4 regions of the Aminobacter sp. GW821-FHT11F06 genome follow, and region 3 is predicted to be linked to each of the others. Evidence: predicted binding sites of a transcription regulator. Region 3 holds the regulator's gene; each other region holds the start of a gene.
What was found. The regulator PhoB, encoded in region 3, activates phosphate uptake and scavenging genes when phosphate is short. The targets are predictions, from matches to a motif close to TGTCATNNANCTGTCAT.
Positions count from the first base shown of each region.

Region 1 (3,209 bases), on a different contig from region 3:
ACCGACTTACCGGCTTCGGCGGCGTCGACCAGCGCGCGCACGATCGGGCTGTCGTTGGACGTCCGGTAAAGTGTCTGCTTGATCGCCACCACTTCCGGATCGATCGCCGCCTGGCGCAGGAACTGCACGACGACATCGAAGGATTCGTAAGGGTGGTGGACGACGAAGTCCTTCTCCCGGATCGCCGCGAAGCAGTCGCCGCGGTGTTCGCGGATACGCTCGGGGAAACGCGGATTGAACGGCGGGAACTTCAGGTCGTCGCGCGGGACTGCGACGATTTCGGAAATCTGGTTGATGGCCAGAGGCCCACTCAGAATGCTGACGCGGTTCGCCGCAACGCCAAGCTCGCCGGCAACAAATTCGCGCAATGCCGCCGGCATCTGGCTGTCGAACTCGATTCGGACCACCGACCCACGCCGCCGGCGCTTGAGTGCGGTCTCAAACAGCCGCACCAGGTCTTCGGATTCTTCCTCGACCTCGATGTCGCTGTCGCGGATGATCTGGAACGTGCCTGAGCCCTTGACCTCGTAGCCGGGGAAGAGCTTGCCGATGAACAGACTCACGGTCTCCTCGATCGGGATGAAGCGCACCGTGCGTTTGCGATCCGGCAGCCTGATGTAGCGGCGCAGGGCCACCGGCAGGCGCAGCAAGGCCGTCATTTCCTCACTATTCTTGCGGTGGCGCAGCTGTAGCGCGATGGAAAATCCGAGATTGGGGATGAACGGGAAAGGATGCGCCGGGTCGATCGACAGCGGCGTCAGGACCGGGAAGATCTGCTCCATGAAGTGGTCTTCGAGCCACTTCTTCTCATCCTTGGCAAGGTCGGTCGCCGAGATGCTCTCGATACCTTCGAGCTTGAGCAGCTCCATCAGGCTCGACAGGCTCTTCTGCTGGTCCTCCTGGAGGCGTTCGACCTCGAGCAGCAGCTGTTCGAGCTGTTGCTCCGGCGTGCGGCCATCGGGGCTGCGAATGGTGATCCCCTCGCGCACCTGCCCGGCAAGGCCAGCGACGCGGACCATGAAGAACTCGTCGAGATTGCCGGCCGAAATCGACAGGAAGCGCACGCGCTCGAGTAGCGGGTGGTTCGGGTTTTGTGCCTGTTCGAGCACCCGCCTGTTGAACTGCAGCCAGGAGAACTCGCGATTGACAAAGCGATCGGGGTTGCCGCCTACCGCATCGGTCGGCGACTTGTCGTTGACGAAATCGGTATGTACCGGCCTCAACTGATTCATATGCAACCCTTCCCCACCGCAGCGTTCCGCCGCTTATCCGGCTCAACTTATCCTCTGACAGGCAATTGCGACAGTTTCATTTCAGCATCTTGCAAACCTGCCGCTTATGATACAAACGCTTCCGATAACGGCGTCGCAAATCCCTTGGACGTGCAAAGGCGCCGTGGCATTCATGCGCGAAGTTCCTCAGAAGGGAAAAACACCATGGCCGGCGGCTCCATCCCCCACTTCCAGAACGATGCTGGACATGCCGTGATCGAGATCGGCGTCAAGGAATTCATGTGCGTGGGCGCCAACCCGCCCTTCGACCATCCGCATGTGTTCCTCGACATGGGCGCGGACGCCGAAAAGGTCTGCCCCTATTGCTCGACGCTCTATCGCTACTCGTCCAAGCTGAAGGCGACCGAGACACAGCCGTCAGGCTGCCTGTACGTCGTCGACCGCGCAGCCTGACGACAAAGCCGCGGTCATGCAATCGCGGCAGATCGTGATCGCAGGGGCCGGCATCGCCGGGCTCACTGCGGCGCTCGCCTTCGCAAGGCACGGCTTTGGCGTTCGCGTCCATGAACGCGCTCCGGTGCTTGAAGAAGTCGGTGCCGGACTCCAGATTTCTCCCAACGCCACCCGCATCCTCGACCGTCTTGGCGTGCTCGATCTGCTCAGCGCCTCAACCGTGCGGCCGGAAGCGATCGTGCTGCGCGACGCTGCAACCTTGGGAGAACGCGCGCGCGTTCCGCTGGGAGCCGCGGCTGAGCGGCGCTGGAAAGCCCCTTACCTCGTTGCTCATCGCTCCGACCTTCAAAATGCGTTGCTCGCACGGGTCGCGGAAAGCCCGCTGATCGAGGTCACCACCAGTTCCGAGGTCACCGATGTCGAGGCACAGGCTGACGGCATCAGGGTAGCGGTCATGCAAGGCGGCGTCGCCTCCAATGTCGAGGCTGTTTTGTTTGTCGCTGCAGACGGCGTCTGGTCGGCCAGCCGGCGGCTGGTCGGCCCGAACGAGAAGAGCCGCTTTTCCGGCGAACTTGCATGGCGCACGACCCTCTCCGCCGACGGTGATGTCGGCCGCTATTTTGCCGCCTTGAGCTCGCCGGCAATGGTGACGACCTTTCTTCACCCGGGCTTCCATCTCGTCGCCTACCCGATCCGCGCCGGCACCGCGATCAACCTCGCCGCCTTCACGCCGGGCAATTCGATCGCCGAGCAATGGTCGGGCGAGACCGACGCCGGTGCGTTGAAGCGCGCCATGCGCGGCACCGCTCCTCCACTCTCCAGGCTCATCGACGAAGCCGGGCCGTGGACGGTCTGGCCGCTGCATACAGTCGACCAGGCCCGCCCCTGGACCGCAGCGAGCGGTATCGCGCTGATCGGAGATGCAGCACACGCCATGACGCCCTTCGCCGCCCAGGGAGCGGCGATGGCGATCGAGGACGCCTACACGCTGGCGGACGCGTTTGTGGCAGGTCCACAGACGGCCGACGCACTGTCGCGGTGGGAAATGGAGCGCAAGTCACGCGTGCGCAAAGTGGCACGGCGCGGCGCGCTGAACCGCTTCGCCTGGCATGCCAACGGGCCGGTGGCAGTGGCGCGCAACCTGTTCCTCAAACTCAAGTCACCCGAAAGCCTCGCCGCCGACATGGACTGGCTCTATGGCTGGACCCCGCCCGGCTGGTCCGACCAGGGCCGGTTGTAGAGGCCGAGCGACACATTCAGCGTTGCCGGCAGCGGGTTCCACCAGCCGGTCGTCAACCCAGCCTCTCGAAGTGCAGCAGCCGTCCAGGTGTTGCAGCCAGCCAAGGCGTTGAACATGCCGTTGGCCTCGAAGAAACCGTCATAGGCGCCGTAGTTCACACCAGCTATACGCTGCACGCCATTTGGCCCCTGCTGGAAGCTGCGCGCGATGAAATCAAGCAGAGCGGTAAAGCCGGCCTCGCCGATATCGAAGCGGCTGACGGTCGGGTGTGGCAGTGCGACGTC
Region 1 covers NZ_JBXARL010000001.1:826,770-829,978, forward strand. Annotated here, with positions in the region: gene AC1RTB_RS04035 (RNA degradosome polyphosphate kinase) at 1-1,232, opposite strand, end outside; gene AC1RTB_RS04040 (zinc-finger domain-containing protein) at 1,437-1,685, shown strand; gene AC1RTB_RS04045 (FAD-dependent monooxygenase) at 1,702-2,925, shown strand; gene AC1RTB_RS04050 (TIGR02117 family protein) at 2,880-3,209, opposite strand, start outside.
Region 1: a site for PhoB is predicted at 1,300-1,316, ahead of AC1RTB_RS04035 (RNA degradosome polyphosphate kinase). Genes of this name have one in related genera too.

Region 2 (3,209 bases), on a different contig from region 3:
ACTGTCACGGTCACCGCCGAAACATTGATCGTGCTTGCGGCTTGCGCCAGCGCCGTCAACTTGGGCACCAGCGCGCCGGGCTCCTTGCCGGTGAGCGTCAGCCCAAACATTTCGCTGAGCTGGCTGGCGAAGATGATGACGGCGATGCCGGCGGTGAAGCCGACGGTCACCGGATAGGGAATGAATTTGATGTAAGTGCCGAGCCTGAGATAGCCGATCGCCATCAGGAACAGGCCCGACATCATGGTGGCGAGGATCAGGCCGTCGACGCCCTCGCGCGCCACTGTCGCTGCCACCAAAACGATGAAGGCGCCGGCCGGCCCGCCGATCTGGAAGCGGCTGCCGCCAAGTGCCGAAACGATGAAGCCGCCGACGATCGCGGTGAACAGGCCCTTGTCGGGCGACACGCCCGAGGCTATCGCGATCGCCATGGACAATGGCAACGCCACGATCGCCACAGTCAGCCCGGCAATCGCATCGGCCCTGAGCTGGGCCGCGCCATAGCCCTCGCGCAGAACCGTCACCAGCTTGGGCGTGAAAAGCTCGGCGAATGTCGGCTTCTTGTGTCGGGCCAATTCAGGGTTTGCGTCCATGATCCATTCCGCAGCAAGCGGCGGGATCGTCGGCAAAACTGTCGGCGGTCGCCGTCGCGACTATCTCTCGCGGATCGTCAGGCTCAAGCGGCCGTCTTCTTCAGGCGCACGCCCCGGCCGCCGGTCTCGTTTTCGCCGATCAGTTCCACCCCGGCATTTTCAATCGCCTGGATGACCTTGGTCAGCGTGTCGACCACGCCGCGCACCACGCCCTCGCTTGCTTCCATGCGCTGGATCGTCGGCACAGAAACCCCGGCCATTTCGGCGAGGGTCTTCTGGTCGATGCCTGCCAGCGCTCGTGCGGCGCGCATCTGTGCGGCTGTGATCACGTCAAACGTTCCCGTCTTTGTCCGCGGAATGAGCGTATCATACATTCATGGTGATGTCTCACGCATTAGTATTGATATCTAGCGCATGCCCTGGTCGGCGCCTTTGTCCTTCAGCAGGGCGCGGCTGACCAGCCAGCACAAGGTCGCCCAGGCAAAGCCCGCGCACCAGCCGGCAAGCACGTCGGAGGGCCAGTGCACGCCGAGATAGACCCGGCTGATGCCGACCATCAGCGTCGTCAGCACGGCGATCCCGAAGACGAACACCGTCGTTGGGCGCCCCGGCAGGAAGCGCGCCAGAAGCGCGGCCAGCGTCAGATAGGCCACCGCTGACAGCATCGCATGTCCGCTCGGAAAGCTCATCGTGTGCACCTCCGCCAGATGCGACACGAGGTCGGGGCGTGGCCGGTCGATGCCGAGCTTGAGCACGCTCGACAGCACCTGTCCGCCGGCGACGGCGACAAACACGAACAGTGCCAGGCCCCAGCGCCTGGTCATAGCAAGGAAAATGATGGTGATCGCGGTGATGTAGATCAGCACCGAGGCACTGCCGAGCGCGGTGACGTCGCGCATCGCATCGGCGAGCCAGGCCGGGCCGATAGGAATGTCGGGTTGGCCAGCCACCCGGAAGGCCAGCAATATGCCGGTGTCGAAGGCACGCGGCGTGGTGTCGCGGGCGATTTCGGAAAGCGCGACGAATCCCCACAGTCCGCCGGCGATGATGATGCCCGCCGCAAGCAGCGAAAATCCAATCCTGTTCCACAAAGTCTGCCGCATCGCCCTGCCGTTCGTTTGTTGCCCGTCGTTGAGGCTCTATAACCAAGGCGGATTTCCGGCGAAACTGTCATGCTGCTGTTATCTCGTCCGATTAGCGGTCTCGGCGAACCCCAAGCCGAACACCAGCCAGAGGTCAGACAATGAACCAGCACACTCCAGGCGATCACAAATTCCGCACTTCCATGCTCGAGGAGAATGACGGTCCCGGCCACAACCCGACCGACAACCGCACCATGGGCGACATCATCGCCAGGCGTTTCTCCCGCCGCGGCTTCCTGCAGGGCTCGCTCGCCGTCTCGGCCATTGCCGCAACCGTCAGCCCCATCGCCATCCTGCTCGCCGACGACGCCCGCGCGGCCACAGCGTCCGCCTTCGTTTTCGACGAGATCGAGGCAGGCATCGACGACAAGCACCATGTTGCATCAGGCTATGACGCCGACGTTCTGCTGCGCTGGGGCGACCCGATCTTCACTGATGCGCCCGAATTCGATCCGCTCAACCAGACCGCGGAAGCCCAAGCCAAGCAGTTCGGCTACAACAACGACTATGTCGGCTACATCGAGCTCGACGGCTCGTCCGAGCATGGCCTGTTGGTCGTCAACCATGAATACACCAACGAGCACCTGATGTTCCCCGGCATCGTCAAGATCGTCGAGGGCAAGGTCGATGTCGCCCCGGCTGACCAGAAGCGCGTCGACATCGAGATGGCCGCCCATGGCGGTTCGATTGTCGAGATACGCAAGGAAGGCGGCAAGTGGCAGGTCGTGCGCGACGGCAAGCTCAACCGCCGCATCACCTCCACCACCGAGATGCAGCTGACAGGCCCCGCCGCCGGCAGCGACCGCGTCAAGACCAATGCCGATGCGTCAGGCACCAAGGTGTTCGGCACCGTCAACAACTGCGCCGGTGGTGTGACGCCCTGGGGCACCTACATCATGGCCGAGGAAAACTTCCACGGCTATTTCGGCGGCGAGCTGCCGGCCGATCACCGCGAAGCTGCGAACTACAAGCGCGTCGGTGTGCCCGAAGGCACCTATGAATGGTTCAAGTTCTACGACCGCTTCGACGTCTCCAAGGAGCCGAACGAACCCAACCGCTTCGGCTGGATCGTCGAGGTCGACGTGCAGGATCCGAACTCGGTGCCGAAGAAGCGCACCGCCCTTGGCCGCTTCCGCCACGAAGGCGCTGAATCGATCGTCGCGCCCGACGGTCGGGTCGTGTTCTATCTCGGCGACGACGAGCGTTTCGACTATGTCTACAAGTTCGTCACCAAGAACAAGTTCAACCCCAACGACCGCGCCGCCAATCTCGACCTGCTCGACGAAGGCACGCTCTATGTCGCCAAGTTCGCCGAGGACGGTTCGTTCGTTTGGCTGCCGCTGGTCCAGGGCGAGGGGCCGCTGACGGCTGATGCCGGCTTCACAAGCCAGGCCGACGTGGTCATCGAGACGCGCCGCGCCGCCGACCTGCTCGGCGCCACCAAGATGGACCGGCCCGAAGACATCCAGCCCAA
Region 2 covers NZ_JBXARL010000002.1:355,433-358,641, reverse strand. Annotated here, with positions in the region: gene AC1RTB_RS06170 (SulP family inorganic anion transporter) at 1-593, opposite strand, end outside; gene AC1RTB_RS06165 (helix-turn-helix domain-containing protein) at 677-922, opposite strand; gene AC1RTB_RS06160 (phosphatase PAP2 family protein) at 1,001-1,696, opposite strand; gene AC1RTB_RS06155 (PhoX family protein) at 1,837-3,209, shown strand, end outside.
Region 2: a site for PhoB is predicted at 1,762-1,778, ahead of AC1RTB_RS06155 (PhoX family protein). Genes of this name have one in related genera too.

Region 3 (3,209 bases):
GCGCATCCATGGCCTTGCCAAGAACAAGGCCGAGCTCGACGTGATCGTCGAAAAAAGCCTGCAGAAGGCGGCCTTGTGGAACGAAGCCAAGGACCGTCTCAACGAGCCGGGCACCGGCCTGTCGGGCGGCCAGCAGCAGCGCCTGTGCATCGCCCGCGCCATTGCGGTCGCACCTGAAGTGATCCTGATGGACGAGCCGTGCTCGGCGCTCGATCCGATCGCCACCGCCAAGGTCGAGGAGCTGATCGACGAGTTGCGCGAGAACTACACGATCGTGATCGTGACCCACTCGATGCAGCAGGCGGCACGTGTGTCGCAGCGCACGGCGATGTTCCACCTCGGCTATCTCGTCGAGGAAGGCGCTACCGACAAGATGTTCACCAATCCCGACGACAAGCGGACGCAGGACTACATCACCGGCCGCTTCGGCTGAGTGGACGTTTTCGCCGCCGTATACGAGACGAGGAATAAATCATGGGCGAACATACAGTCCGGTCCTTCGACGAAGAACTCCAGCATGTCGACCAGCTCATCCGTGACATGGGCGATCTCGGCGGCTCGATGGTTGCCGGTGCCATCCGCGCACTGTTGTCGTCCGACCAGGCGCTGGCGCAAAGCGTTGTCGCCGACGACACGATCATGGACGCCAAGCAGCGCGAACTCGACAACAGCGCGATTACGCTGATCGCCAAGCGCCAGCCGATGGCCCAGGATCTGCGCGCCGTGGTCGGCGCCATCCGCATGGCGGGCGATCTCGAACGCATCGGCGATCTTGCCAAGAACATCGCCAAGCGTGTCGGCGCCGTCGGCCAGTCGCCGACGCCACGCAATCTTTCGCATTCGATCGATGCCATGGCACAGCTGGTGCTCGACCAGGTGCGGGGCGTCGTCGATCTTTATGTCGCGCGCCAGGCCGAGGGCCTGAAGAACCTGCGCGCCGACGACCAGAAGATCGACATCCAGTACAACGCCGTGTTCCGCGAGCTTTTGACCTACATGATGGAAGATCCGCGCAACATCACTGCCTGCACGCATCTGCTGTTCTGCGCCAAGAACCTGGAGCGCATTGGAGACCATGTCACCAATATCGCCGAGAACGCCTATTTCGTGGTCACCGGCACGCAGCTGCCGCTCCACCGGCCGAAGGTTGAAGAAACCACGTCGCCGGTTTCGGCCACCTGAACTCCAACATGAAGGACAGCCGATGATCGCCCCCAAGATCATGGTCGTCGAGGACGAAGAGCCGCTGGGCGTGCTGCTTCGCTACAACCTCGAGTCCGAAGGCTATCAGGTCGAAGTCGTCACGCGTGGCGACGAGGCCGAAATACGGCTCCAGGAAAACGTGCCGGACCTTCTGGTGCTCGACTGGATGGTGCCGGCCCTCTCCGGCATCGAACTATGCCGCAGGCTGAGGATGCGGCCCGACACCGAACGCCTGCCGATCATCATGCTGACGGCGCGTGGCGAAGAGAGCGACCGCGTGCGTGGGCTTTCGACCGGTGCCGACGACTATCTGGTCAAGCCGTTCTCGACGCCGGAGTTCATGGCGCGGGTCAAGGCTTTGCTGCGCCGGGCCAAGCCCGAAGTGCTGTCGTCGATCCTCAAGGTCGGCGACATCATGCTCGACCGCGAGTCGCACCGCGTCTACCGCAAGAAGAGCGAGATCAAGCTCGGGCCGACCGAATTTAGGCTGCTTGAGTTCATGATGCGGCATCCCGGCCGGGTGTTTTCGCGCAGCCAGTTGCTCGACAATGTCTGGGGCGAGACGATCTACATCGACGAACGCACAGTGGACGTGCATGTCGGGCGCCTGCGCAAGGCGGTCAACACCGGCCGCATGCCCGACGTGATCCGCACCATCCGCGGCGCCGGCTACGCCATCCGCGAGGATTAGGCGACATCCGCCCCGGCACTGCGCGGGGTCGTGCCGGCGGCGAAGATCTCCTGATCGACGTAAAGCAGCGCGCGCATCATGCAGCCCAGGCGGATGAGCGGGATTTCGTTCGGCTCGGTGTCGAAGGAAATCGCCTTCGAATGCAGCCCGCCCGCCGTCTTGGCGATGGCGGCGCGAACGTGTGGCTCCATCAGGTCGAAGGCGGCAGCGCCGACACCGACGAAGGCGAGCGGTGCCGGGTCGATCAGCGCGAACATCGAGCCCAGGCCGAAGCCGATGGCTTCGCCGGCCTTGCGGAACGCTTCGCGCTCGGGACCGTCATGGTCGCGGGCGGCGTCGGCGAGGGCGGTGATGTCCTCGTCGGAGAGATCGGCGAGCGGCTCGGCATTTTCATCGCCCAAACGGGCATTGCGCCAGATCGCATAGTTGCCGGCATAGGCCTCGACACAGCCGCGCCGGCCGCAGCGGCAGAGCGCGCCGTCGGGGCGGTGGATCATGTGGCCGAACTCGCCGCCGGATGAATGCGTGCCGGTGAACAATTCACCCTTCAGCACCAGTCCCATGCCAATGCCATGGGAAAGCAGGATGGCGATGAAGTCGTCGCGGTAGCGGACCGGGTCGCGCCAGCGCAAGGCCTCGGCGATCATGTTGCAGTCGTTTTCGACCGTCACCGGCACGCCGAACTCCTGTTCGAGCCGGTCGGCGAAGGGAATGTCGTCATGCGGGGTGATCGGCGACCATAGCAGCTTGCGCGAGCCGGAATCGGTGATGCCCTGGACGGCGAGCGCGATGCGCAGCACCGGGCCGTAGGTTGTTTCGATGCGATCCATCAGGCCCCGGATCATGGTGACGCATTCGTCGATCAATGCGTGCGCCGGCATCCGCTGGGTGACGAGACGGCGGCTGTCTTCGACGATGGTGTTGCCGGCATAATCGATGATGGCAGCCGACAGGCTGTTGAGGGACAGCACGACGGCGACGATCGACGCAGCCTTGGGGTCGACGGCGAGGGCGACCTGCGGCCGGCCGCGCTTCATTGCGGTCTGTTCATTGCCCTTGGCTTCGGCAAGGATGCCCTCGGCGATGAGATCGGAGGAAATCGTCGATATGGTGGAGTGGCTGAGGCCCGTTGTGGCGGCAATTTCGGTGCGCGAAGGCTGGCTGGCGCGACGAACTGCCGATATGACCATGGCGCGGTTGCGCCGCCTCAGATCGTCGTGACGTATGCCGACCGACATGTGCTTGTCTTCCTCCCGGCGAAGCGCTGCCTTCTTAAGCGGCAGTCCCTTACGCGCCTAGCCATTTTGGCAGAGCC
Region 3 covers NZ_JBXARL010000006.1:108,111-111,319, reverse strand. Annotated here, with positions in the region: gene pstB (phosphate ABC transporter ATP-binding protein PstB) at 1-433, shown strand, start outside; gene phoU (phosphate signaling complex protein PhoU) at 475-1,182, shown strand; gene phoB (phosphate regulon transcriptional regulator PhoB) at 1,205-1,894, shown strand; gene AC1RTB_RS15925 (ROK family protein) at 1,891-3,132, opposite strand.

Region 4 (3,209 bases), on a different contig from region 3:
CTTGACGATCATGTCGGAGCGGGTGAACACCTCTTCGGCGGTCTTGGCGATCTGGGCGCCCGCCGCGCGATAGGCGTTGTCATCGGCACCGATCCCGGCACCGGCACCGGTCTCGACAAGCACGTCATGGCCGTGGGCGACATATTCGCGAACCGAGCCGGGCGTCAGCCCGACGCGGTATTCATGATTCTTGATTTCCTTGGGGCAACCTACACGCATTTTCCTGCTCCTCCGCAGCCATTTCGGCCTTCTTCCCTAATGACGAAGTCAATCACGAATCGTTCCGAATATGTTTGCGAAAAAGGTTGCGCTACCTCAGGTTGATCGATAATTTTTGCGTGCATCCTCTGTATTGTCGAAGGAAATTCGAAGAATGCCGTTGGACAGGATCGATATCGCTATTCTGGACGCGCTTCAGAAGGATGGGCGGATGCCCAACGCGGCGCTGGCCGAAAAGATCGGGCTGTCGCAATCGGCCTGTTCACGTCGCCTCGACAATCTCGAAAAGTCGGGCATCATCAGCGGCTATCACGCCAGGCTTTCGAACGCTGCACTCGGTCACCAGATGACGGTGATCGTGCATATCTCGCTGTCGGGGCAGTTCGAAAAGACGCTTTCGGATTTCGAGGTCGCGGTGAAGCGCTGCCCCAACATCCTGTCTTGCCATCTCATGTCGGGTGAGTACGACTATATCCTGCGCATCGCCGCGCGCGACCTGCCCGACTACGAGCGTATCCACAAGGAATGGCTCTCGGCGATGCCGCACGTCACCAAGATCAACTCCTCATTCGCCCTGCGCGAGATTGTCGATCGCACGGTCATGGGGATACGGCCGGATCTGCTCTGACTGCCCGAAGGCGCGGCTTCAGCGGATGATGCCTGCCTCGGTAACGATTTTGTCCATTGGAATGTCGTGCGGCTGCGGAAAGATCGTCGGAATACGCGCGATCTCGTAGCCTATGCCGATGACCAGGGCCTTTTTCGGCAGCGCGGCAAGGGTTCGGTCGAAGAAACCACCGCCATAGCCGAGCCTGTAGCCGGTAGCGTCGAAGCCAACGAGCGGGGCGATGACGATATCCGGGATCACTTCGGGGCCGGCGACCGGGACTGGTATGTTCCACACGCCTCGTTCGAGCTTGTCGCCTGGTGCGTAGGCGCGGAAGATCAGTGGTCGTCCCAGTTCGATCGCGATAGGCAGCGCCGACTTGCCGTCTCGCGCGTTGACCGATGCCAGCCATGGCCGCACGTCCGGCTCGCCGCGGAACGGCCAGTACAGACTGACCATCTTGCCCGCCACATCGCCGATGGCCTGGTCGAGCCCTTGCGCGATCAGGCCGGCCATGGCGGTGCGTGCGTCGGCGGGGATGGCGAGGCGGGCTTCGATCAGCCTTGCGCGCTCGGCCTTGCGCCAGCGCCTGACTTCCGGCCATTCCGGCGCGGGTGCCGCGCGGAATTCCGGATCAAGCTCATGCATGAAACACGGCGGCGAGGCGTATTGCGCGGGTTCTTCGTCGTCGAGATCGCCCATGTCGCACCTTTTTTGAGGTTTCGAGCACCGTCAAGTCTAGTCCTGCATGCTGGCTGCCTGTGGTCAACGGGCGACATCGCGCTGGCCGAACAGGTCGCAAAGCGCCTGGACCAATTCTTTGCCCACAGGCTGTCGCGCGGCTGTCATGCGAGTCGGCTGGACTCGCGCGGATTTTGGCGCGACATTTGATCTTTGGGACGCCGGCTAAATACTGTCAGTTCATTTCCTGGAGAATGAAAATGTCCAACATGGTTCACCCTATGTCTCGTCGTTCCTTTCTTGCCGGATCGGCCGCGGCGAGTGCGCTTGTGATGCTGCACCCGTTTTCGGCGCGCGCCCAGGCCAATCAGGCCCATCTGCGCATCATGGAAACCACCGACCTGCACGTGCACGTCTTTCCCTATGATTATTACGCCGACAAGCCGAACGACACGATGGGTGTTGCCCGCACAGCCTCGATCATCGACGCCATCCGCACTGAAGCTACCAACTCGATCCTGGTCGACAATGGCGACTTCCTGCAGGGCAACCCGATGGGCGACTACATGGCCTATCAGCGCGGCATGAAGGACGGCGACGTCCACCCGATCATCAAGGCGATGAACACGCTGGGCTATGATTGCTCGACGCTCGGCAACCACGAGTTCAATTACGGGCTCGACTACATGTTCAAGGTGCTCAACGGCGCCAATTTCCCGGTCGTCTGCTCCAATTTGACCAAGGGCGGACTGGCCGCCGACGCGACCAAGGACGAGCTGTTTCTCAAGCCTTACGTGATCCTCGACAGACAAGTGAAGGATGGCTCGGGTGCCGAACATCCGATCCGCATCGGTCTGATCGGTTTCGTGCCGCCGCAGGTGATGACCTGGGATTCCAGGCACCTGCATGGCAAGGCGATGACCCGCGACATCGTCAAGGCAGCTCAAGCCTGGGTGCCGCAGATCAGGGAACAGGGCGCCGATATCGTCATTGCGCTCTCGCATTCCGGCATGGGCACGCCGCAAGCTGCGGAAAACCTTGAAAACGCCTCCATTCTGCTTGCCGGGGTCGATGGCATCGACGCGATCGTCACCGGCCACAGCCATCTCGACTTCCCCGGGCCGAAATTCGACAAGGTCGACGGTGTCGACAACGCGAAGGGCACGATCAACGGCAAGCCGGGCGTGATGGGAGGCTTCTGGGGCTCGCATCTCGGCCTGATCGACCTGCTGCTCGAGCGCGACGGCAATGCCTGGAAGGTCATCAGCTCGACCAGCGAGGCGCGTCCGATCTCCAAGCGCGTCGACAAGAAGGTGGTGCCGACTGTCGAGAGCAAGCCCGAGGTCGAGGCGGCCGCCAAGGAGGAGCACGAGGCGACGCTCGCTTATGTCCGCACTCCGGTCGGCAAGACCTCGGCGCCGCTCTACTCCTATTTCGCGCTCGTTGCCGACGATCCGTCGGTGCAGATCGTGAGCCAGGCGCAGATCTGGTACATCAAGGACATGCTCAAGGACACGGAGTACAAGGATCTGCCTGTGCTTTCGGCTGCGGCTCCCTTCAAGTCGGGTGGGCGCGGCGGTCCGGATTACTACACCGACGTTCCGGCGGGTGCCGTGGCGATCAAGAACGTCGCCGATCTTTATCTCTACCCCAATACGGTGCAGGCGGTGGCGATCACTGGCGCGCAGGTCAAGGAATGGCT
Region 4 covers NZ_JBXARL010000013.1:71,758-74,966, forward strand. Annotated here, with positions in the region: gene ald (alanine dehydrogenase) at 1-219, opposite strand, end outside; gene AC1RTB_RS24525 (Lrp/AsnC family transcriptional regulator) at 374-847, shown strand; gene AC1RTB_RS24530 (5-formyltetrahydrofolate cyclo-ligase) at 866-1,528, opposite strand; gene AC1RTB_RS24535 (bifunctional 2',3'-cyclic-nucleotide 2'-phosphodiesterase/3'-nucleotidase) at 1,768-3,209, shown strand, end outside.
Region 4: a site for PhoB is predicted at 1,659-1,675, ahead of AC1RTB_RS24535 (bifunctional 2',3'-cyclic-nucleotide 2'-phosphodiesterase/3'-nucleotidase). Genes of this name have one in related genera too.